Nonomuraea africana: one gene and its partners. The protein of the gene in region 1 interacts with the protein of each later gene in a pairwise test. Links are inferred from orthologs where the notes say so. Each region holds a gene or a part of one and is shown on either strand. Other genes may lie near its edges. The genes, in order: ndk, H4W81_RS44305 and H4W81_RS31350.

Region 1 (6,979 bases):
TCCTGATCGTCGGCAGCTTGGTGTCGGGCATCGCGGGCGGCTTGCCCTTGAGGCCGTAGATGCCCTCGTAGATCTCCCGCACGGCGGGCGCCGCCGTGGACCCGCCCATGCCGCCCTGCGACACCATCACCACGACGACGAACCGCGGCCTGGCGGTCGGCGCGAACGAGGCGAACCAGGAGGTGTCCGCCTTGCCCCACACCTCGGCGGTGCCGGTCTTGCCGCCGACCTTCACCTTGTTCATCGGGAACCCCGAGAACGCGCCCGCCGCGGTGCCGTCGGAGGCCACCTGGCTGAGGGCGTTCTTGATGTAGGCCCGCTCGTGCGGGCTCAGCGGCAGCTTCCCCGTGACGGGGACGTCGATGTGCTTGACCACCTTGCCGCCCGGCCGTACCAGCGCCCATCCGATCCTGGGGCTGCGCAGCCTGCCGTCGCTGACCAGCGCCATGTAGGCGGTGGCCAGCTGCAGCGGCGTGACCAGCACGTCGCCCTGCCCGATGGAGAAGTTGGCCGCGTCACCCGGACGCAGCAGGTAGCCCTCCAGGCAGTTCTCGTAGGCCAGCCGCTTGAGGAAGGCGGCTCGAGACTTGTCGGCGACCTCCGGGTAGCCGGTGCGCGCCCTGCGGCAGTTGTCGGCGCTCGTGGCCGCCCACAGGTTCTTCTTCCACGTGCGGTCGGGGATGCGCCCTGGCGACTCGCCCGGCAGGTCGATGCCCGTCGGACGGCCGAACCCGAAGGCCCTGGCCATGTTGGCGAAGCGCTCCTTCGGCGGCGTCTTCGGCCGCAGGCCGCCGTCCTTGAGCCACTGCTCGTAGGCGGCCTTGTAGAAGATCGTGTCACACGACCTCACCAGGGCGGTGTGCAGCGTCAGCGAGCCCAGCCCGATGCCGCGGAAGTTGCTGAACGACCGGCTGCCGACCATGAAGGAGCCGGGACAGCTGTAGGTGCCCTTCAGCGGATATCCCGCGCGCAGCATCGCCGACACCGACGACACCTTGAACGTCGAGCCCGGCGCGAACTCCCCCTTGATGGCCCGCGAGATCAGCGGCTTGCCCGCGCGCTCCGACAGCAGGCGCTGGTACTCGTTCTCGGAGATGCCCCCTGTCCAGATGGCGGGGTCGTAGCCGGGCGCGCTGGCCAGCGCCACCACCCTGCCGGTGCGCGCGTCGAGCACGACGCCCGCGGCGCCGTCGGCCTTCGGGGCCTTCTTCATCGCCCCGTCCACGGCCTTCTCCACGATTTTCTGCACCCGCGCGTCGATACTGGTGATCAGCGTGTCGCCGGGGATCGGCGCCACCTGCTGCTCCACGCCGAGCGCCTTGCCCATCCTGTCGACCTGCACCCGCCGCAGCCCCGGCGTCCCGCGCAGGTAGTGGTCGTAGATCGCCTCCAGGCCGTCACGGCCGACCAGGTCGACACCGGAGAAGGCGGCCTTCAGGCCCGCGCGTCTGTTCAGCTCGTCCTGGGTGACCGGCTGGAGGTAGCCGAGCATCTGCGCGCCGGCCTTCCCTCCCGGGTACTCCCGTACGGCCTGCACCTCGGCCGTCACGCCGGGGAACTCCTCCTGGCGCTCCAGGATCTGCAGCGCCTCGCGCGTGGTGGCCTTCAGGTCGATCGGGATCGGCTGGTACGGCGAGCCCGGCCAGCACGGCCTGGTCACCTTCGGACCGCACGGCGTGAGACGCCGCACCAGCAGCTTGACCGGGCTGCCGAGCACCTCCGACAGCCGCTTGAGCACGGCCGCGCCGCCGTCCTTCATCCTGATGAGCTCGGTCCTGTCCACCGACACCACCAGCGCGGTCCTGTTGCGCACCAGCGGCCGGCCCGAGGCGTCGAGGATCTGCCCGCGCACGGCGGGCACGACGACGGCTCTCGTCCTGGTCTCGGTCGCGGCGCTGACGAACTCGGCGCCGCGCATCATCTGGACCTGCCACAGCCGTACGGACAGCACCACGAGCATCGTGATGACCAGCACGTGGAGCACGACGAGCCGCGTGCGCATGCGGATCACGCCAGGACCCCCCGCGCCCTGTCCCCCGCCACCAGCCAGACGACCACGGGCGCCAGCAGCAGGGAGTAGACCGTGGTGACGGGCAGCGTCAGCGCGAGCGCCGGGCTCGAGACTCGCGGATCGGCGATCAGCCAGGCCACCCCGGCGGCCAGCAGCGGAGCCGCCAGCACGCAGAGCACGACGGTCCAGACCGGCCCGCCGATCCCGCGCCCGGCCAGGTAGCCGATCAGGGCGTAGACGAAGGCGTACTGCCCGAGCACGTGCGCCGTCGGCGGCGTCAGGTCGACCAGGACGCCCGCGCTGAACCCGATCACCGCTCCCGCGGCGGGCCCCCTGGACAGCGCCACCCCGATCAGGACCAGCAGCACCAGGTCGGGCACGCCGCCCGCGGGCAGCGACAGCCTGTTGACGACGGTCAGCTGGAGCAGCAGGGCGGCGATCACCGCGAGCACGGCCATCACCGCTTGCCGTCCTTGATGGGCAGCACCGCGTCACGCGGGTCGCGCTGGGGCACGGACACCACGACGCCCACCACGTCGAGCGCGCTGAGGTCGGCGAAGGGGCGCACGTAGGCGATGCGGGTCAGCTCCCCCGGCGTCGCCTCCACCCGCTCGATCACGCCGATCGGCACCCCCGGCACGTACGGCACGCCGCGCTGCGAGCCGAAGCTGACGATGCGGGTGCCGGGCGTGAGCTGCGCGGTCGAGTCGAGCAGCCGGAAGCGCACCAGCCTGCCGTACTCGCCCACGCCGTTGATCACGCCGATCTCGTTGCCTCTCTCCAGCCGCGCGCCCGCCGAGGAGGCGGGGTCGCTCAGCAGCACCACGGTCGACGTCCTGGACGAGGCCTGCACCACCCTGCCGACCAGGCCGTCGGCGTTGAGGACGGTCATCTCGGGCCGCACCCCGTCGTCGGTGCCGGCGTCGATCTCGACCGCGTCCTCGAACCCCGGATGGCCCCTGCGGGCGATCACGCTGCCGGTGACGACCGTGAAGCCACCGCGTTGCGAGCTACCGAGCAGCCTGCGCAGCTCGGCCGAGCGGGCCTTGTCGAGGGTGCCTGTCGCCAGGTCGGCGCGGAGCTTCGCGTTCTGCGCCTCCAGCTCCTCGATCCTGCGCTGCGCGCCGAGGGAGCCGGCGACGGCGCTGACGAACTCACCCACAGGACGCGTGATGCCGGTGACGACCTGCTCGGCCGTGCCGAACAGCGACGCCCCCGCCCCGCGCACGGGTCCCAGCGGCGAACTCTGCCCCGTGCGGTGGTCGACGGTCAGGACGACCAGAGCGACGGTGAGCAGCAGGCCGAGAATGAGCCGGGCCCGGCGCGTGTCCCTCATCTCAGTGACGCGGTTCCGGGACGAGCACGGAGCTGAGGTCCTCGAACTCCTCCACGCACTTGCCCGAGCCGAGCGCGACCGAGTCGAGAGGGTTCTCCACCAGGTGGACCGGCATGCCCGTCTCGTCTCGCAGCCGCTCGTCGAGCCCCTTGAGCAGCGCGCCGCCGCCGGTCAGGGCGATGCCGCGGTCCATGAGGTCACCCGACAGCTCGGGCGGGCACTTGTCGAGCGTGGTCTTCACCGCGTCGACGATGGAGTTGACCTGCTCCTCGATCGCCTTCCTGATCTCCGCGGCGGACACCACGATCGTCTTCGGCAACCCGCTCACCAGGTCGCGCCCGCGGATCTCGGCGTGGAACTCGTCGTCGGAGGGACGGGCGGAGCCGATCGCCATCTTGATCTCCTCGGCGGTTCGCTCGCCGAGCATCAGGGAGTGCTCCTTCTTGGCGAAGGTGATCACCGCCTGATCGAGCTCGTCGCCGCCGACTCTGATCGACTGGCTGGTCACCACGCCGCCCATCGAGATGATCGCCACCTCGGTGGTGCCGCCGCCGATGTCGACGACCATGTTGCCGGTCGGCTCGTGCACGGGCAGCCCGGCGCCGATCGCGGCAGCCATGGGCTCCTCGATGATGTAGACCTTGCGCGCCCCCGCCTGGTAGCCGGCCTCCTTCACCGCGCGCTGCTCGACGCCGGTGATGCCACTGGGCACGGCGATGATGATGCGCGGCTTGGCGAAGTGACGGCGTTTGTGGACGCGCTGGATGAAGTAGCGCAACATGCGTTCGGTGACGTCGAAGTCGGCGATCACCCCGTCTTTGAGTGGTCGCACGGCGACGATGTTGCCCGGCGTGCGGCCGATCATGCGCTTGGCCTCGATCCCCACCGCCACGATCTTGCCCGTGGTGGTGTTGATCGCGACGACGGACGGCTCGTTGAGCACGATTCCGCGGCCACGCACGTATACCAACGTGTTGGCGGTGCCGAGGTCGACCGCCATGTCGCGGCCGAGAAAGGCGAGCTTGCTGCCCATGGGGAACGAGCCTTCCGTAACGTCGTTCGCGAATAATTACGGATCGCATTCGAATCGTAACGTGACGTACCCATCTGCGAGCGCAATGAGCCCCGAGCCCCACCAAAAAGTTGCCGCCTCTTCCCCACCACCAGTTTGCCCACAAAACCCCAGGCGGGGGGTGGGGGAAGGGGATCGCATACGAGCAAGGTCATCCAGCAATCGAAGACCTTAATCCCCACCCAAAACCCACCCCGAACCCCTCCCTCAGAACCCCGGAGGAGACCCCCGAACCCTCAGCCCGCCCACTACGGCCCCCGCGCCCTTCGACCCGCCCGCTCCGGGACACCCGCGTCTTTCAACCCGCCGTCTCGGGACACCCGCGTCTTTCAACCCGCCGTCTCGGGACACCCGCGTCTTTCAACCCGCCGTCTCGGGACACCCGCGTCTTTCAACCCGCCGTCTCGGGACACCCGCGTCTTTCAACCCGCCGTCTCCCGAACCCTGAAACCCCTCAACCCGCCCGCTCCAGGACCCGTGGCTCAACCCACTCTCTCGCAGCCCCACGACCGCCCTCAGCCCCGACACTCCACGAGCCCGCCCACTCTCTCCGAACCCCTTACACCCCGCGTCCTCCTCGCACACCTGCGACCGCCCTCAGCCGCCCTCTCATGAGTCCCAGACCCTCAGCCCCTCCACTTGGGGAGAGGCCCAAGGCAGCAGCGGACCTGGAGAGGCATGAGGGGCGCGATCACCCGTGGTCCGAAGCTATGGGACCTTCTCCGCGGGACCGGCTTGGGCGGGTGTGACCGGTTCGGCGTGGGGCCGATTTGGCGTGGTCCGTGGCGGCGCCCGGCCGGCGGATCCCGAGGAGCGTCCCCTGGACAGACCTCAGCCGGTGACGGGCGTCGGCGCTCGAGCCGGGCTTGCCGTACAAAACAAAAAACGCCGACCCCACAGAAAGCGGGGCCGGCGCGGAGGGGACCGTCAGAAGCGGTCCGGGAAGAAGATCTTGATCTCGCGCGCGGCGGACTCGGGCGAGTCGGAGCCGTGGACGACGTTCTCGCCGATCTCCAGCGCGTGGTCGCCGCGGATCGTGCCGGGAGCCGACTTCACCGGGTCCGTCAGACCGGCCAGCGAGCGGAAGGCCTCGATCGCGCGCGGGCCCTCGACCACCAGCGCCACCAGCGGCGCGGAGGTGATGAACTCCACCAGCTCGCCGAAGAACGGCCGCTCGGAGTGCTCGGCGTAGTGGACCTTGGCGGTCTCGGCGTCGAGGTGGCGCAGCTCCATGGCCGCGATCTTGAGGCCCTTGCGCTCGATACGAGCGATCACGTCACCGATGAGGCCGCGCTTCACCCCGTCGGGCTTGATCAGGACAAGAGTGCGCTCGGACACTGGTGGTTCTCCTTTGAACTGGATGTCTTGGTCGCAAAATGCGGCGAACGCGCGAAGCTTACCGCCCTCTCGCGCATTCCCCGTGCTCGGCGGCGTTCACCTAGTCGGGCTCGGAGTCTTCGGGCGACTGCGCGGGCGGCGGAACGACCGGCATCGGCCCCGTCCCCTCCTCCGGACGCTCGGCCCCATCCCCCTCGACCGAGGACCCATCGCCTGCGGACCCGTCGGACGGAAACCCGTCGGACGAGGACCCGTCAGACGACGACCCGCTGGACCCACGGCTGCCGTCGGACCGGCCCGGCGACCCTCCATCGACGGGGCCTCGTGCCGCGCCGCCGTCACGGGCCCCTTCACCCTGCGTGCCACCAGAAAGGCGATCCCGAGCAGCGGCCTGGGGTGGGATCGCGCCAGGCGATGGCCGGACGCGCGAGGCGGGCACGCGCGGAACCTCTCCCGTGGGAGCGTCCTCTACCGCGCCGCCGAGTGCCCCACCAGACCCTCCGGCCAGCCCGAACGGGTCAGTGGGCCCGTCATCGCCCGCCGCCCCGCCTGACCTTCGCTGAGCCCTGCCAACGCCGCCTGACCGGTTCTCAGACCCGCCGGCGCCGCCTGGGCGCCCCTCAGGCCCGCCCGCCTCATCGTCTGCTCCGCCGTCAGAACGGGCCCGCCGCCCATCAGACCCGGCCACCGCATCGTCCGCCCGCCCGTCCGAATCGTCCGACTGCCCATCAGACCCGATCACCGCGTCGTCCGCCCGGCCGTCCGAGCCTGCCGTCGCCTGTGTCGGGTCCGCAGCCCCGGAGCGGTCCGCGCCGCCCTTCTGGTCGTCGGGCCCCGTGCCCTCCGGCGGGGACATCCTCTCGTACGGCCCGCGCCCCGCCGCCTCCTCGCCGGACACCAGCAGGACATCGGAGCCCTCAGCCTGCGGCTTCTCCTCCACCGAGAACGTCTCGGGGGCGCCCGACTCCGTCGCGGTGGCAGCCCGTGCGCCCGCACGCCGTCCCAGCAGCGCCGCCAGCATGATCACGGCCACCACCAGGAACCCGCCGATCAGCACCCACAGATGCAGCGCCCCCACGAACCTGTCGACCAGCTGCTGCGCCGACTGCGGCCGGCCCAGGAGCACCATCTGCACGCCGGTGCCCAGCAGGTATCCGGCCAGCACGCCGGGGAAGCACAGCGACAGCCCATAGAGAGCGGCGCCCGGCCCCGTCATCCGCAG
Region 2 (6,889 bases), 8.6 Mb from region 1 along the record:
CCGCGACGCCGCGTTCACCGACGCCGGCGTGCAGGCCCCCACCACGTGGGACGAGCTGCTGAAGACCGCCCAGGCGGTCGCCGACTCCGGCACCCCGCCGTTCTCGCTGTGCGGCGCCTCCGGCTGGACGCTCACCGACCTGTTCGAGAACGTCTACCTCTCGACCGCGGGCCCCGAGAAGTACGACCAGCTCGCCAAGCACGAGATCCCGTGGACCGACGCCTCCGTCGTGACCGCGCTGGAGAAGATGGCGCAGATCTTCGGCAAGAAGGAGTACATGGTCGGCGGCAACACCGGCGCCCTGCAGACTGACTTCCCGACCTGCGTGACCCAGGTGTACGGCCAGGACAAGGGCGCGATGGTCATCGAGGCCGACTTCGTGGCCGCCTCCGCCACCCAGTCCGGCGCGAAGATCGGCGAGAGCGCGAAGATCTTCCCCTTCCCGAAGGTCGGCGACACCGCTCCCGTCGTGCTGGGCGGCGACATCGGCGTGGCGCTGAAGGACTCCCCCGGCGCGATGGCGCTGCTGGAGTTCCTGGCCTCCAAGGAGGGCGGCGAGGTGTGGGCGAAGCTGCCCGGCTACCTGTCGCCGAACCGCAACGTCTCGCCGGACAACTACCCGAGCGAGCTGACCAAGCAGCTGGCCCAGACCATCATCTCCGCCGGTGAGACCGTCAGGTACGACATGTCCGACCTCGCGCCGAGCGCCTTCGGCGGTACGGACGGCAAGGGCGAGTGGAAGGTGCTCCAGGACTTCCTGCGCAACCCCGCGGACGCCAAGGCAGCCGCCAAGGCCCTGGAGACCGAGGCCGCCAAGGCCTGGAAGTAAAGGGGCGAGGCCGTGACCGACCGGTTGAACGGCCCGACCGACCCGCGCGACGAGGTGTCGCGCGGGTCCTCCCCCGGGCCAGAACCCACCCCCCAGACGGCGCTCTCGGGCTCCACCTCCACGGAGAACCCCGACCCCGCCCACACCCCTGACACCGCCGCCGACGCTTCCGCCTCCTCCCACGAAGAGCCGGAGCTGGCGACCGCGGGAGCGGCCGCGCCCACCGTGGCCGACGCGCCGGGCAAGCCCCGGCTGGGCCCCTCGGCCGCCGTCGCCTGGTTCTTCGTGCTCCCCGCGATGCTCCTGCTCGGCGTCTGGGTCATCTATCCGATCATCTACTCGATCTTCCGCAGCCTCTACGACGCCACGGGCAACCAGTTCGTCGGCCTGGAGAACTACGGCACGATCTTCACCGACTCCGGCACGCTCACCACGATCAGGAACAACCTGATCTGGGTGGTGGTGGCCCCGATCCTGGTCACCACGCTGGGCCTGATCTTCGCGGTGCTCACCGAGCGCATCAAGTGGGCGACCGCGTTCAAGCTGATCGTGTTCATGCCGATGGCCGTCTCGCTGCTGGCGGCGGGCGTCATCTTCCGCCTGGTCTACGAGGAGGACCCGGACCGCGGCGCGGCCAACGCGATCATGTCCACGATCTCCGGGGTCTTCTCCTCCGGCGGCGGCCTGGAGGGGGCGCGGCCGAGGGAGAACGACACCTCACCCGTGGCCGCCGAGGGCGGCGCGGTCGTCACCAAGCAGCCCGCCCAGGCGGGACAGCCGGTGCTGGTCCCGCTGGTCGGGCTCAAGCCCGAGGCCGTGCCCGCCGAGGCCCAGCCCGCCAAGCCCGCCGCGGGCGACGGCCTCACCGGAACGGTCTGGCTGGACTTCACCCCCGGAGGCGGAGGCAAGGCGGGCGAGGTCGACGGCACGGAGAAGGGCCTGCCGGGGGTGACCGTGGAGGCGGTCAGCGGCGGCCAGGTCGCGGCCACCGCCACGACCGCCGCCGACGGCACGTTCCGCTTCGACGGCCTGGCCCCCGGCTCCTACACCGTACGGCTGCCGCAGTCGAACTTCGAGGCGCCCTTCAACGGCCTGACCTGGCTCGGACCCACCCTGATCACGCCCGCGATCATCGGCGCGTTCGTCTGGGTGTGGGCGGGCTTCGCGATGGTGCTGATCGCGGCGGGCCTGTCGGCCATCCCGCGTGACGCGCTGGAGGCGGCGCGCATCGACGGCGCGACCGAGTGGCAGGTCTTCAGGAAGATCACCGTGCCGCTGCTCTCCCCCGTGCTGCTCGTCGTGTTCGTCACGATGATCATCAACACGCTGAAGGTCTTCGACCTGGTCTTCATCATCGCGCCGGGCTCGGTGCAGCCGAACGCGAACGTGATCGCGCTGGAGATGTGGCGAGTCTCCTTCGGCGGCGGCAACAACCAGGGGCTCGGCAGCGCGTTGGCGATCTTCCTGCTCATCCTGGTCCTGCCGTTCATGATCATGAACATCCGCCGGTTCAGGAGGGAGCAGTGATGGCTCACGTCCAGGCGGGAACCGTGAAGCGAGGTCCGCTCAGCAAGGTCGTCGACCGTCTCGGCAGCGGCGCCGTCCAGGTGCTGATGATCCTGATCGGCCTGTTCTGGCTGGTGCCGACGCTCGGCCTGCTGGTGGTCTCGATGCGCGACGAGACCGCCAACAACGCCGAGGGCTGGTGGACGATCTTCACCAAGCCCGCCGAGCTGACGCTCAGCAACTACGCCAGCCTGCTGGCGACCGGCTTCTCCGCCTCGTTCTGGAACACCGTCCTGATCACGGTGCCGACCACGATCCTGGTGATCGGCATCGCGGCGATGGCCGCCTACGCCTTCGCCTGGATGGACTTCAAGGGCCGCGACCCGCTGTTCCTGGTCGTCGTCGGGCTGCTGATCGTGCCGATCCAGATCGCGCTGATCCCGATCGCCACGCTCTACGGCCAGGCCGGCATCTTCGGCACGATTCCCGGCGTCGTCCTGTTCCACGTCGCCTTCGGGCTCCCCTTCGCGATCTTCCTGCTCCGCAACTTCTTCGTCGGCATTCCCGCCTCGCTGCTCGAGGCGGCGCGGATGGACGGCGCGTCGGAGTGGAAGATCTTCTCGACGGTGGTGTTCCCGCTCGGCAAGCCCGCGATCGCGTCACTGGGCATCTTCCAGTTCCTGTGGGTGTGGAACGACCTGCTCATCGCGCTGGTCTTCGCCGACGCGGCGAACCAGCCGATGACCAAGGCCCTGCAGTCGCAGATGCGACAGTTCGGCACCAACGTGGACATCATCGCGCCCGGAGCCTTCCTGTCGCTGATCATCCCGCTGGTCCTGTTCTTCGCCTTCCAGCGCTACTTCGTGCAGGGCATGATGGCCGGTTCGGTGAAGTGACCCCATGGGCGCCCGTCTCGCGGCGGCAGGCGGGCGCCCTCTTTGTGATCTTTTCAGTACGGCATGCGCCCCGCTCTCCCTGATCGGTAAGGTGCATGACCATGGCCGGTCGTCCCCTCCACGAAGTAGTCGAATCCGGGTGGGCCAGCGCCCTCGAGCCCGTCGCCGAGCGAATCTCCCTCATGGGTGACTTCCTCCGCGACGAGATCGCAGCGGGCAGGCAGTACCTTCCCTCCGGACCCCATGTCCTGCGAGCCTTCAACCAGCCCTTTGACGAGGTCAAGGTGCTGATCGTCGGCCAGGACCCCTATCCCACCCCAGGACACCCCGTCGGGCTGTCCTTCTCCGTGGCTCCCGACGTGCGCCCGCTGCCCGGCAGCCTGCGCAACATCTACAAGGAGATGGAGACCGACCTCGGCCTGCCCCAGCCCTCGAACGGCGACCTGACCCCCTGGGCCGACCAGGGCGTCCTGCTCCTCAACAGGGTGCTGACCGTCATGCCGGGCAAGCCCGCCTCCCACCGGGGCAAGGGCTGGGAGGAGGTCACCGAGCAGGCCATCCACGCCCTCGTCGCCCGCGACAAGCCGATGGTGGCCATCCTCTGGGGCCGCGACGCGCGCAACCTGGCCCCGATGCTCGGCAGCGTGCCGCGCATCGAGTCCGCGCACCCGTCCCCCCTGTCGGCCCGCAGCGGCTTCTTCGGCTCGCGGCCCTTCAGCCGCGCCAATGAACTGCTCATCCAGCAAGGCGCGACACCTGTCGAGTGGAAGCTGCCCTAGGCTCTTTTCCCATGAGTGATGAAGAAAAGTTCCTCCGCCTCACGGTCGAGCTGACCGTCGAGGTGCTGGACGTCGCCGCCCTGCAGGCGGCCGCCCTCGCCGAGATCCGGCACCCTGACGCCGACCTCGACGAGGACGAGCGCAAGGAGCAGGCCGAGCTCGTGAGCTCCGACGAGACGGGCGCGACCGCGCTGCAGTGGCTGATCGAGCCCGACCACGTGCTGTCCCTGATCGAGCATGTCCAGGAGGTCGAGCCGCGGGAGGCCGTCCTGGGCGTCGAGCCCTCCGAGGGGCCCAGCGACGAGGACGAGGACGACCACGAGGGTCACGACCACTGACGCCCGGGGTGGGTGGGAGCCCGCGCTCCCACCCACCGCCCTAGGATCGACAACATGATCGTTGCTTTCTCCATCACGCCGCTCGGGGTCGGCGAGGGCGTCTCCGAACCCGTCGCGCGTGCGGTCAAGGTGGTGCGCGACAGCGGGCTGCCCAACCACACCGACGCCATGTTCACCACGGTCGAGGGCGAGTGGGACGAGGTGATGGGGGTGATCAAGCGTGCGGTGGAAGCCGTGGGCGAGGTCGCTCCCCGCGTCAGCCTGGTCTTGAAGGCGGACGTACGGCCCGGCGTCACGGACGGCATGACCGGCAAGGTCGAACGCCTGGAGGCACACCTACGCGCCTGACCCTCCGGCGCCGATGGTCACACGTCCTCCTTGGAGACGCACGGCCTCCTTCACGCCGGCGATCAGCCACTGACTGCCTATGGCGTGGAGGTCTCGGGAGACTCGAGATATGTCTTGACTGTCCTATAGACGCGTCATATCGTGACGATACGCGACATATCTCGAAGGGGGATCGATGAGAGTACCTGTCCTGATCGTCGGCGCCGGCTACGCGGGACTGAGCGCGGCCACCATGCTCGCCTGGCGCGGCATCCCCGTCCTCCTGGTCGAACGGCACGCCGGCACCTCCGTCCAGCCCAAGGCCTTCGGCGTCAACACCAGGGCCATGGAGCTGCTGCGTCCCGTGCCGGGACTGGAAGAGGAGCTCGCCGGCATCCGGCAGGGCGTCGGGGACGGCATTCGCATCGCCGTCGCCTCCAGCCTCACCGATCCGGAGCCGAACGTGCTCTTCGACACCAGCGCCTCGCCCTTCCCCACGCATCTGTCCCCCGCCGCCGACCTCGGCGTGCCGCAGGCGGAGGTCGAGCGCGTCCTGCGCGCCAAAGCCGAGGAGCTGGGCGCCGACCTCCGCTTCTCCACCGAGTTCGTCTCCCTGGAGCAGGACGACGACGGCGTGACCGCGCTCATCCGCGCCGAGGACGGCACGGAGACGACCGTCCGCGCCGAGTACGTCATCGCCGCCGACGGCTACCGCAGCCCGCTCCGCGAGCAGCTCGGCATCCCGACCTCGGGCAAGGGCGTGCTGAACCACCTGCAGTCGATCATGTTCGACGCCGACCTCAGCACGCTGGTCAACGAGGACGAGGTCACCCTCTGGTACCTGCAGAACCCCGAGCTCACCGGCGTCTTCGTCATCGGCACCGGCGTCGGCGCGCACGTGCTGGGCGTCAGCTACGAGGGCGAGCCCGACCCCGACCACGAGAAGCTCGTACGGCTGGGCGTGGGCGTGCCCGATCTCGACGTCACCGTCCTCGACACGGCGACCTTCACCACCGCGCATATCCTCGCCGACCGCTACCGGGAGGGAAGAGTGTTCCTGGCGGGCGACGCCGCGCACACCATGCCCCCGACGGGCGGCCAGGGCGGCAGCACCGCGCTACAGGACGGCTGCGATCTGGCCTGGCGGCTCTGGCTGGTCATCACCGGCCAGGCGGGCCCCGGCTTCCTCGACTCCTACGACGCCGAACGCCGTCCGATCGGGGAGCTGACCGCCGACGCCCAACTCGCCAACCTGGGCTTCCGCCTGCCGCCCGCCCAGCGCGTCGACGACTACCCCGAACCGCTCGACGACCCGTTCGGGGCGCTGCTCGGCTACCGCTACCACTCCTTCGCGATCCTCCCCGAACTCGGAGAGGACGGCTCCCTTCTGGAGGATCCGCGCACTCCTCACGGACGTCCTGGCGGGCGAGCCGCGCACGTGGTGCTCGACTGGGACGGCCGTCCGATCTCCACGCACGACCTGTTCGGCTCGGGATTCGTGCTGCTGGCCGGGCCGTACGGGGAGGCGTGGGTCGAGGCCGGCCGCGCGGTGCGGGACCAGCTCAACGTACGGCTGGCGCCGCACAGGATCGGCGGTGAGCTGCTCGATGAGGAGGGGGTGTGGCTGGAGCGGTACGGGGTGACCAAGAGCGGCGCGGTCCTCATCCGGCCGGACGGCTTCATCGCCTGGCGCAGCATGAGCGCCGACCTGGACCCGGCGGCCACCCTGGAAAGGGTCCTCCTCCGCATCCTCGCCCGCACAGCCTGACCCCAGACACCCGCGCCACCGCGTCCCTAAGTCTCTATTAGAGACTCACTCGCTATATGCTGAGCGACATGGCCCGACAGCTGCGCGACCAGGACGTCACCTGCTCCATCGCCCAGGCCGCCGCCGTGGTGGGCGACTGGTGGAGCCTGCTGATCGTCCGCGAGGTCGCCCGCGGACACCGGCGCTTCGAGGATCTCCTCTCCGAGCTCGGCATCTCCCGAAAGATCCTGACCGAACGGCTGAAGCTCCTGGTCGACAACGGCGTACTGGAGCGCCGGCCGTACCAGACCAGCCCGATCCGGCACGACTACGTGCTCAGTGAGGTGGGCTCGGCCCTCACCCCGGTACTGATCTCGATGCAGGACTGGGCAGACCGATGGCTCGTCGGTGACGGAACGCTCACCGGGGTGTCCACGCCGGACAGCCCGCCGGCCCAGCGCGTCCAC
Region 3 (6,841 bases), 5.9 Mb from region 1 along the record:
GCTCTGCGGCCTCAGCCAGACGATGGGCCAGCTCATCGCCTTCCGCTCCCTTCAGGGGCTCGGCGGAGGCGGCCTCATGGTCCTCGCGCAGGCCATCGTCGGCGACGTGGTCCCTCCCCGCGACCGGGGCAGGTACCAGGGCTTCTTCGGCGCCGTCTTCGCCGTCTCCAGCATCGTCGGCCCGCTCCTCGGCGGGTTCTTCGTCGACAACCTCTCCTGGCACTGGGTCTTCTACATCAACCTGCCCATCGCGGCCGTCGCGCTCGTGGTGATCGTCGCTGTGCTGCCGGGGAGGTCCACCCGTACCCGGCACACGATCGACTACGCGGGCATCGTGCTGCTCGGCAGCGCGACCTCGTGCCTCGTCCTGCTCGCGACCTGGGGCGGCACCACCTACCCGTGGTCCGACCCGATGATCTGGGGGCTCGGCGCGGCGGCCCTGGTCATGCTGGTGGCCTGGTGGGTCGTGGAGCGGAGGGCGGCCGAACCGGTCATGCCGCCGCGGCTGTTCGCGCTGCGCAGCTTCACCATGTCGTCCCTGGTCGGCTTCGTCGTCGGGTTCGGCATGCTGGGGGCGCTGACGTACCTGCCGCTGTTCATCCAGGTGGTGTACGGCGTGAGCGCCACCACGTCGGGCATCCACCTGCTGCCCATGATGGCGGGCATGCTCACCATGTCGATCGTGAGCGGCCAGATCGTCTCGCGCACGGGGCGCTACAAGTTCTTCCCGATCGTCGGCACGGCCGTGGCCACGCTCGGCCTGTTCATGCTCTCCCGCCTGACCGAGCAGAGCTCCACGCTCATGATGAGCGTCGACCTGCTCGTCCTGGGGCTCGGCCTCGGCATGGTGATGCAGGTCCTCGTCATCGTCGTGCAGAACGCCGTCGGCTACGAGGACCTCGGCGCCGCCACCTCGGGCGCCATCTTCTTCCGCTCGATCGGCGGCTCCTTCGGCGTCGCCGTCCTCGGCGCGGTCTTCACCGGCAGGCTCAACGACGACCTGCGGAAGGTCGTCGCCAGGGTGCGGCTGCCTGAGGGGTTCGACCCCGCGCAGGTGGAGGCGGACCCGACCGTCATCCAGCGGCTGCCGCCCGCGCTGACGGCGGAGTTCCTGCACGTCTACGCCGACGCGATCTCCAGGGTGTTCGCCGTGGCGACCCCGGTCATGGCAGTGGCGTTCGCGCTGTCCTGGTTCATCCCCGAGCAGCCGCTCAGGCAGACCGTGAAGGCCGTCGACCTCGGCGAGGGCTTGGGCGCGACCTCCGCCGAGCGGTCGTCGCTGGCCGAGGTCGAGCGGGGTCTGGTCCGGCTGGCCGACAACGACCTGCGCAAGGACTACTACGCCAGGCTGGGCGCGCTGGCGGGGCTCGACGGCATCCCGCCCGCGGGAGTCTGGATCATCGCCAGGCTCGGCGGCGAGGGCTGGGTCCGGGCCCAGGATCTGGCCGAGCGGGGCAGGGTCACCAGGGCCGAGGGCCGGCCGTACGTCGAGCAGCTGATCGAGGCGGGGCTGGTCAGGCGGTCGACGGACGATGAGTCGCTCAGGCTGACCGCCTACGGCGACCACGTGGCCGAGACCCTGCTCGCACACGCGAAGCAGGGACTCAAGGAAATCGTCGACGACTGGGGCCCGCACCCGGAGCTCCAGCACCTGTTGGACCGCCTCTGCCCCGAACTGCTGGGTGCCGAGGCGGACCGGCCTAGCTAGAGGCGGCGGCCGGCGCGGGGGTCGCGGCGGCAGCGGGGGCGGGGGTGCTCTCGGCGGGCTTGGCGGGGGTCGTCGTCGACGTGCCGGTCGAGGACGAGGAACGGTTGTCGGTGCGGTAGAAGCCCGAGCCCTTGAAGACGATGCCGACAGCCGAGAAAACCTTGCGCAGCTGTCCCTCGCAGGCGGGGCAGATGGTCAATGCGTCGTCCGAGAACTTCTGGACGACCTCGAGCGGCTGACCGCAGTCGTTGCAGACGTACTGGTACGTGGGCACGCGCTCCTCCTCAGGTTGGCACTCGACGTACGCGACTGCTAATCATAAACGCTCCTTGGGTGCGACTCATTCCATACCGCGCTCGCCGTACCATCCGGCCAGCTTGCCCCGGCGGCTGACCGCCCGCAGCCGCCGTTCGACCTGGTCGCGGCAGGCGGCCGTGGCGACCACCAGCAACTGGTCCTCGGCTCTCAGCCTGGTGGTGGCCGTGGGCACGAACGTGCGGCCCTCGCGGACGATCAGCGTGACGGCCGCGTCGGCGGGCAGCCTGAGCTCGAAGACCTCCACGCCGTGCAGGCGCGAGCCCTGCGGCACCTTGACCTGGAGCAGGTCGGCGTTCAGCTGCTCGAGTGGCGCCGACTCCACGTCGAGATCGCGCGCCTCGCCCTCGGCGGCCACGCCGAGCAGTCTGGCGGCGTAGGGCAGCGTCGGCCCCTGCAGCAGCGTGAACACGATCACGATGACGAAGACCTGGTTGAACAGGTGCTCGGCCTCGCCCACGCCCCGCGCCCACGGGATCGTGGCCAGCACGATCGGGACCGCGCCGCGCAGCCCCGCCCACGACAGGAAGGCCTGCTCGCGCCAGTTGACGCCGTCGAGGCGGACCAGCTTGATCAGGAAGGCGCAGGCCATCACCGACAGCGGTCTGGCCAGCAGCACCAGGACCGTTCCCGCGATGAGACCCGGCACGACGTCCACCGGCATGTCGCCGGGACTGGCCAGCAGGCCGAGCATGACGAACAGGCCGATCTGCGCCAGCCACGCCGCGCCCTCGGCGAAACCGCGGGTGGCCACGCGGTGCGGCAGCCTGGCGTTGCCGAGGATCAGCGCCGTCAGATAGACGGCGAGGAACCCCGAACCGTGCAGGAGGACGGCTCCGCCGTACGCGACGAAGGTGAGCGCCAGCACCGCGATCGGATAGAGACCGGAGGCCGGCAGCGCCACGCGGCGCAGCGCGTAGGCGCCGATCGGACCCAGCAGCCCCGCCACCGCCGCGCCGATCGTCAGCTCCATCACCGCGTGGAGGACGAACTCGCCCACGCTCGGCACGGGCCTGCCCGCCTGGCTGAGCAGCACGACCACGATGACCGTGGGCGCGTCGTTGAAGCCGGACTCCGCCTCGAGGATCCCCGACAGCCTGGTGGGCAGCGGGAGGCGACGCAGCACGGAGAAGACCGCCGCGGCGTCGGTGGAGGCCAGGACCGCGCCGAGGATCAGCGCGCTGCGCCAGTCGGCGCCCAGCAGACCCTGGACGGCCAGCGCCACGACGACGATGCTGACCGCCACGCCGAGTGTGGCGAGGGCCATCGCGGTCGGCACGGATTTTCGGACATGGCTCCATGTCGTGGTGAGCCCGCCCTCGGCCAGGATCAGCGCCAGGGCGCCGAGGCCGACCTGCTGGGCGATCTCCGGATCGTCGAAGGGGATGCCGAATCCGCTCTCGCCGAGCAGGAGTCCGAAGCCGAGGAAGAGCAGGAGGCTGGGCAGACCGCTGAGGTGCGCCACCCTGACCGAGGCGATGGCCGCGATGACGACGGCGGCCCCGAGAAGAAGCCAGACGTCGAGCTTCATCCGGCCCCCTCTCTCTTTCCTGAGGGCTATTGTTGCGTACTCTCCTGGCTAGTCCGTTTTCACAAGGCCGCCTGGATGCAGGGCCCAGCGGACCCGGCGGTCGTGGGGTTCTGCGGGGATCCCGTCGATCAGCTCGCCGTCGTGCAGGAGCGCCACCGTCGGCACGTTCGGCCCCACTCTGGCGAGCGCGCGGTCGTAGGAGCCGCCGCCGCGGCCCAGCCGTACACCCGTGGTCCTGTCGACGGCCAGCGCGGGCACGATCACCAGCGCGGCGGTGCGGATCGCTTCGACGCCCCTGCGCGCGTCGACCGGCTCCATGATCCCGAAGCGGCCGGGCGCGAGCGTGTCGGGCCCGTCGTAGACCGCCCAGTCGAGGTCGTTGTCGTCGCGCAGCACCGGCAGCATCACCGTCGCCCCGTGCTTCCACAGCGCGAACACCAGCCCGTGCGTGTCCGGCTCGTCGCCGATCGACCAGTAGCACGCGACCAGTCCGGCCATCTGCACCCAGGGCTGGTCGAGCAGCGTTTCGCGGATCCGCCGGGCGTTCTCCCGCCGCTTCTGCTCGGGAAGGGCGGCACGCTGCTCCATCAGCTTGCGGCGCAGGTTCAGCTTGTCCACAGATACCTCCAGTAGGGTCGCCTGTATGGCTGACTTCGACCCTGTGACGAAAGCCGTCGTGCCCGCCGCGGGTCTGGGCACCCGGTTCCTCCCGGCGACCAAGGCAACTCCCAAGGAGATGCTGCCGATCGTCGACAAGCCCGCGATCCAGTATGTCGTCGAAGAGGCCGCCTCCGCCGGGCTCCTCGACGTGCTGATGGTGACCGGCAAGAACAAGCGCTCCATCGAAGACCACTTCGACCGCGCGTTCGAGCTCGAAGGCGCCCTTGAGGCCAAGGGCGATGAGGAACGGCTCTCCCAGGTCCTCGAGCCTGCCTCGCTGGCGACCCTGCACTATGTACGGCAGGGCGCGCCCAAGGGCCTCGGGCACGCCGTGCTCTGCGCCAAGCAGCACGTCGGTGACCATCCCTTCGCCTGCCTGCTCGGCGACGACCTGATCGACTACCGCGACCACCTGCTCAAGCGCATGATCGAGGTGCGCGACACCTACGGCGGCAGCGTCGTGGCGCTGATGGAGGTGCCCAAGGAGCAGGTCTCCCTGTACGGCGTGGCCACCATCTCGCCGACCTCCGAGGACGACGTCGTGCGCGTCACCGACCTGGTGGAGAAGCCACCGGTCGACGAGGCGCCGTCCAACTGGGCGGTCATCGGCCGCTACGTGATCGACCCCGCCGTCTTCGAGGTGCTGGAGAACACCCCGCCCGGGAGGGGCGGCGAGATCCAGCTCACCGACGCCCTCCGCACGCTGGCCGGGCGCGGCAACGAGGCGGGCGGCCCCGTGCACGGCGTGTTGTTCCGCGGCCGCCGCTACGACACGGGCGACAAGCTCGAATACCTGCGCACGGTGGTGAGGTTCGCCGCCGATCGTGAGGATCTCGCCCCGGACTTTGTACCGTGGCTGCGTGAGTTCCTCGATGAAATCAGTTGACGCGCACCTGGCCGACATCCTCGCCACGGTGCGCACGCTGGCCCCGCTCGAGGTCGAGCTCGAGCGGGCGCTCGGCACGACGCTGGCGGAGGAGGTCTCCTCCCCGGTGCCGCTGCCGCCCTTCGACAACTCCGCGATGGACGGCTACGCCGTACGGTGGGCGGACGTCGCCTCCGCGCCGGTGACGCTTCCCGTCATCGACGACATCGCGGCGGGGTCGGGCGAGCTCAGGGCGATCGGCCAGGGGCACGCCGTCCGCATCATGACGGGCGCGCCGCTGCCGGCGGGCGCCGACGCGGTCGTGCCCGTGGAGTGGACCGACGGCGGCACCGCCACCGTGCGCATCCACCGCGCCGTGCCCGAGGGCAACGCCGTACGGCGGGCGGGGGAGGACGTGCAGGCCGGAGAGGTCGTGCTCAAACCCGGCAGCACGATCGGCGCCGCCCAGCTCGGCATCATCGCGGGCACCGGACGCCGCCGCGTCTGGGTGCGCCCGCGCCCGCGCGTCGTCGTGCTCTCGACCGGCGCCGAGCTGGTCGAGCCCGGCACCCCGCTGGGCCCGGGCCAGATCTGGGACTCCAACAGCTTCACCCTCACCGCGGCCGTCCGCGAGGCCGGTGGCGACGGCTTCCGCGCGGGCACGGTGACCGACGACCCCGCGGCCTTCCTCGACCAGCTCGACGCCCAGCTCGTGCGCGCCGACGCGGTCATCACCAGCGGCGGGGTCTCCATGGGCGCCTACGAGCCGGTGAAGGAGGCGCTCGGCCCGCTCGGCACCGTCAAGTTCGAGAAGGTCGCCATGCAGCCCGGCATGCCGCAGGGCTTCGGCGTCGTCGGCGACGACAACGTCCCGATCTTCACCCTGCCCGGCAACCCGGTGTCGTCCTACGTCTCCTTCCAGCTGTTCGTACGGCCGGCGCTGCGCAAGATGCGCGGCCTGCCCGCGGGACCGCCCGTCACCCGGCAGGCCCACCTCCTCGAGCCGCTGCGCTCGCCCGAGGGGAAGCGCTCGTTCCTGCGCGGCGTGCTGGCCGACGACGGCACGGTGACGCCGGTGCACGGGCAGGGCTCGCACCAGCTGGCCGCGCTCGCCTCGGCGAACTGCCTCATCATGGTGCCCGAGCAGGTGACCGACGTGCCCTCAGGGGCTTCTGTACAGGTGATTCGGATATGAGTGGTTTCACGCATCTCGACGAGACCGGCGCCGCGCGCATGGTCGACGTCGCGGGCAAGGACGTCTCCGTCCGCACGGCCACCGCCACGGGGCGGGTCGTGCTCTCGGAGGAGGTCGTCGCGCTGCTGCGCTCGGGCGAGGTGCCCAAGGGCGACGCGCTCGGCGTGGCCCGCATCGCGGGCATCATGGGCGCGAAGCGCACGCCCGACCTCATCCCGTTGTGCCACCCGATCGCGCTGCACGGCGTGTCGGTGACGCTCGCCGTGGTCGACTCCGGGGTGGAGATCACCTGCGTGGTGAAGACCGCCGACCGGACGGGCGTCGAGATGGAGGCGCTGACCGCGGTCACCGTGGCGGGGCTCGCCCTCATCGACATGGTGAAGGCGGTGGACCCGGCGGCCGTGCTCACCGACGTGCGGGTGGAGGAGAAGACCGGCGGGAAGACCGGGCTCTGGAGACGTCCTTGATCCGCGCGCTCGTCATCACCGCCTCCAACCGCGCCTCCGCCGGCATCTACGCCGACAAGTCAGGACCCCTCCTGGCCTCGCTGCTCTCCGACGCGGGCTG

What was found.
Region 2: the proteins of ndk (region 1) and H4W81_RS44305 interact in binary tests that used the Escherichia coli proteins (3 or more experiments, as listed by UniProt). The link is inferred for Nonomuraea africana from one-to-one orthologs.
Region 3: the proteins of ndk (region 1) and H4W81_RS31350 interact in binary tests that used the Escherichia coli proteins (3 or more experiments, as listed by UniProt). The link is inferred for Nonomuraea africana from one-to-one orthologs.

Annotation. Positions count from the first base shown.
Region 1 is NZ_JADBEF010000001.1:680,712-687,690, reverse strand. Bases 4,053-6,979 are described here. They hold ndk (nucleoside-diphosphate kinase), read right to left. Parts: upstream 5,758-6,979; coding sequence 5,347-5,757; downstream 4,053-5,346. Other genes in these bases: H4W81_RS03075 (hypothetical protein), read right to left, coding at 5,858-6,979; H4W81_RS03085 (rod shape-determining protein), read right to left, coding at 4,053-4,380. Outside these bases: mrdA (penicillin-binding protein 2), read right to left, coding at 1-2,002; rod shape-determining protein MreD, read right to left, coding at 2,008-2,469; rod shape-determining protein MreC, read right to left, coding at 2,469-3,347; more of H4W81_RS03085, read right to left, coding at 3,349-4,052. UniProt on the Escherichia coli protein: Major role in the synthesis of nucleoside triphosphates other than ATP. The ATP gamma phosphate is transferred to the NDP beta phosphate via a ping-pong mechanism, using a phosphorylated active-site intermediate.
Region 2 is NZ_JADBEF010000001.1:9,261,370-9,268,258, reverse strand. Bases 2,335-5,171 are described here. They hold H4W81_RS44305 (uracil-DNA glycosylase), read left to right. Parts: upstream 2,335-3,332; coding sequence 3,333-4,010; downstream 4,011-5,171. Other genes in these bases: H4W81_RS44290 (FAD-dependent monooxygenase), read left to right, coding at 4,872-5,171; H4W81_RS44295 (MTH1187 family thiamine-binding protein), read left to right, coding at 4,403-4,696; H4W81_RS44300 (hypothetical protein), read left to right, coding at 4,022-4,348; H4W81_RS44310 (carbohydrate ABC transporter permease), read left to right, coding at 2,356-3,231; H4W81_RS44315 (ABC transporter permease), read left to right, coding at 2,335-2,356. Also shown: H4W81_RS44320 (ABC transporter substrate-binding protein), read left to right, coding at 1-829; more of H4W81_RS44315, read left to right, coding at 842-2,334; more of H4W81_RS44290, read left to right, coding at 5,172-6,443; H4W81_RS44285 (winged helix-turn-helix transcriptional regulator), read left to right, coding at 6,512-6,889. UniProt on the Escherichia coli protein: Excises uracil residues from the DNA which can arise as a result of misincorporation of dUMP residues by DNA polymerase or due to deamination of cytosine.
Region 3 is NZ_JADBEF010000001.1:6,618,835-6,625,675, reverse strand. The notes cover bases 2,388-5,176. They hold H4W81_RS31350 (5-formyltetrahydrofolate cyclo-ligase), read right to left. Parts: upstream 4,173-5,176; coding sequence 3,603-4,172; downstream 2,388-3,602. Other genes in these bases: glp (molybdotransferase-like divisome protein Glp), read left to right, coding at 5,087-5,176; galU (UTP--glucose-1-phosphate uridylyltransferase GalU), read left to right, coding at 4,198-5,100; H4W81_RS31355 (potassium/proton antiporter), read right to left, coding at 2,388-3,554. In the rest of the region: H4W81_RS31365 (MFS transporter), read left to right, coding at 1-1,708; H4W81_RS31360 (FmdB family zinc ribbon protein), read right to left, coding at 1,701-1,982; more of H4W81_RS31355, read right to left, coding at 2,049-2,387; more of glp, read left to right, coding at 5,177-6,274; cyclic pyranopterin monophosphate synthase MoaC, read left to right, coding at 6,271-6,741; H4W81_RS31330 (MogA/MoaB family molybdenum cofactor biosynthesis protein), read left to right, coding at 6,738-6,841. UniProt on the Escherichia coli protein: Involved in the removal of 5-formyltetrahydrofolate.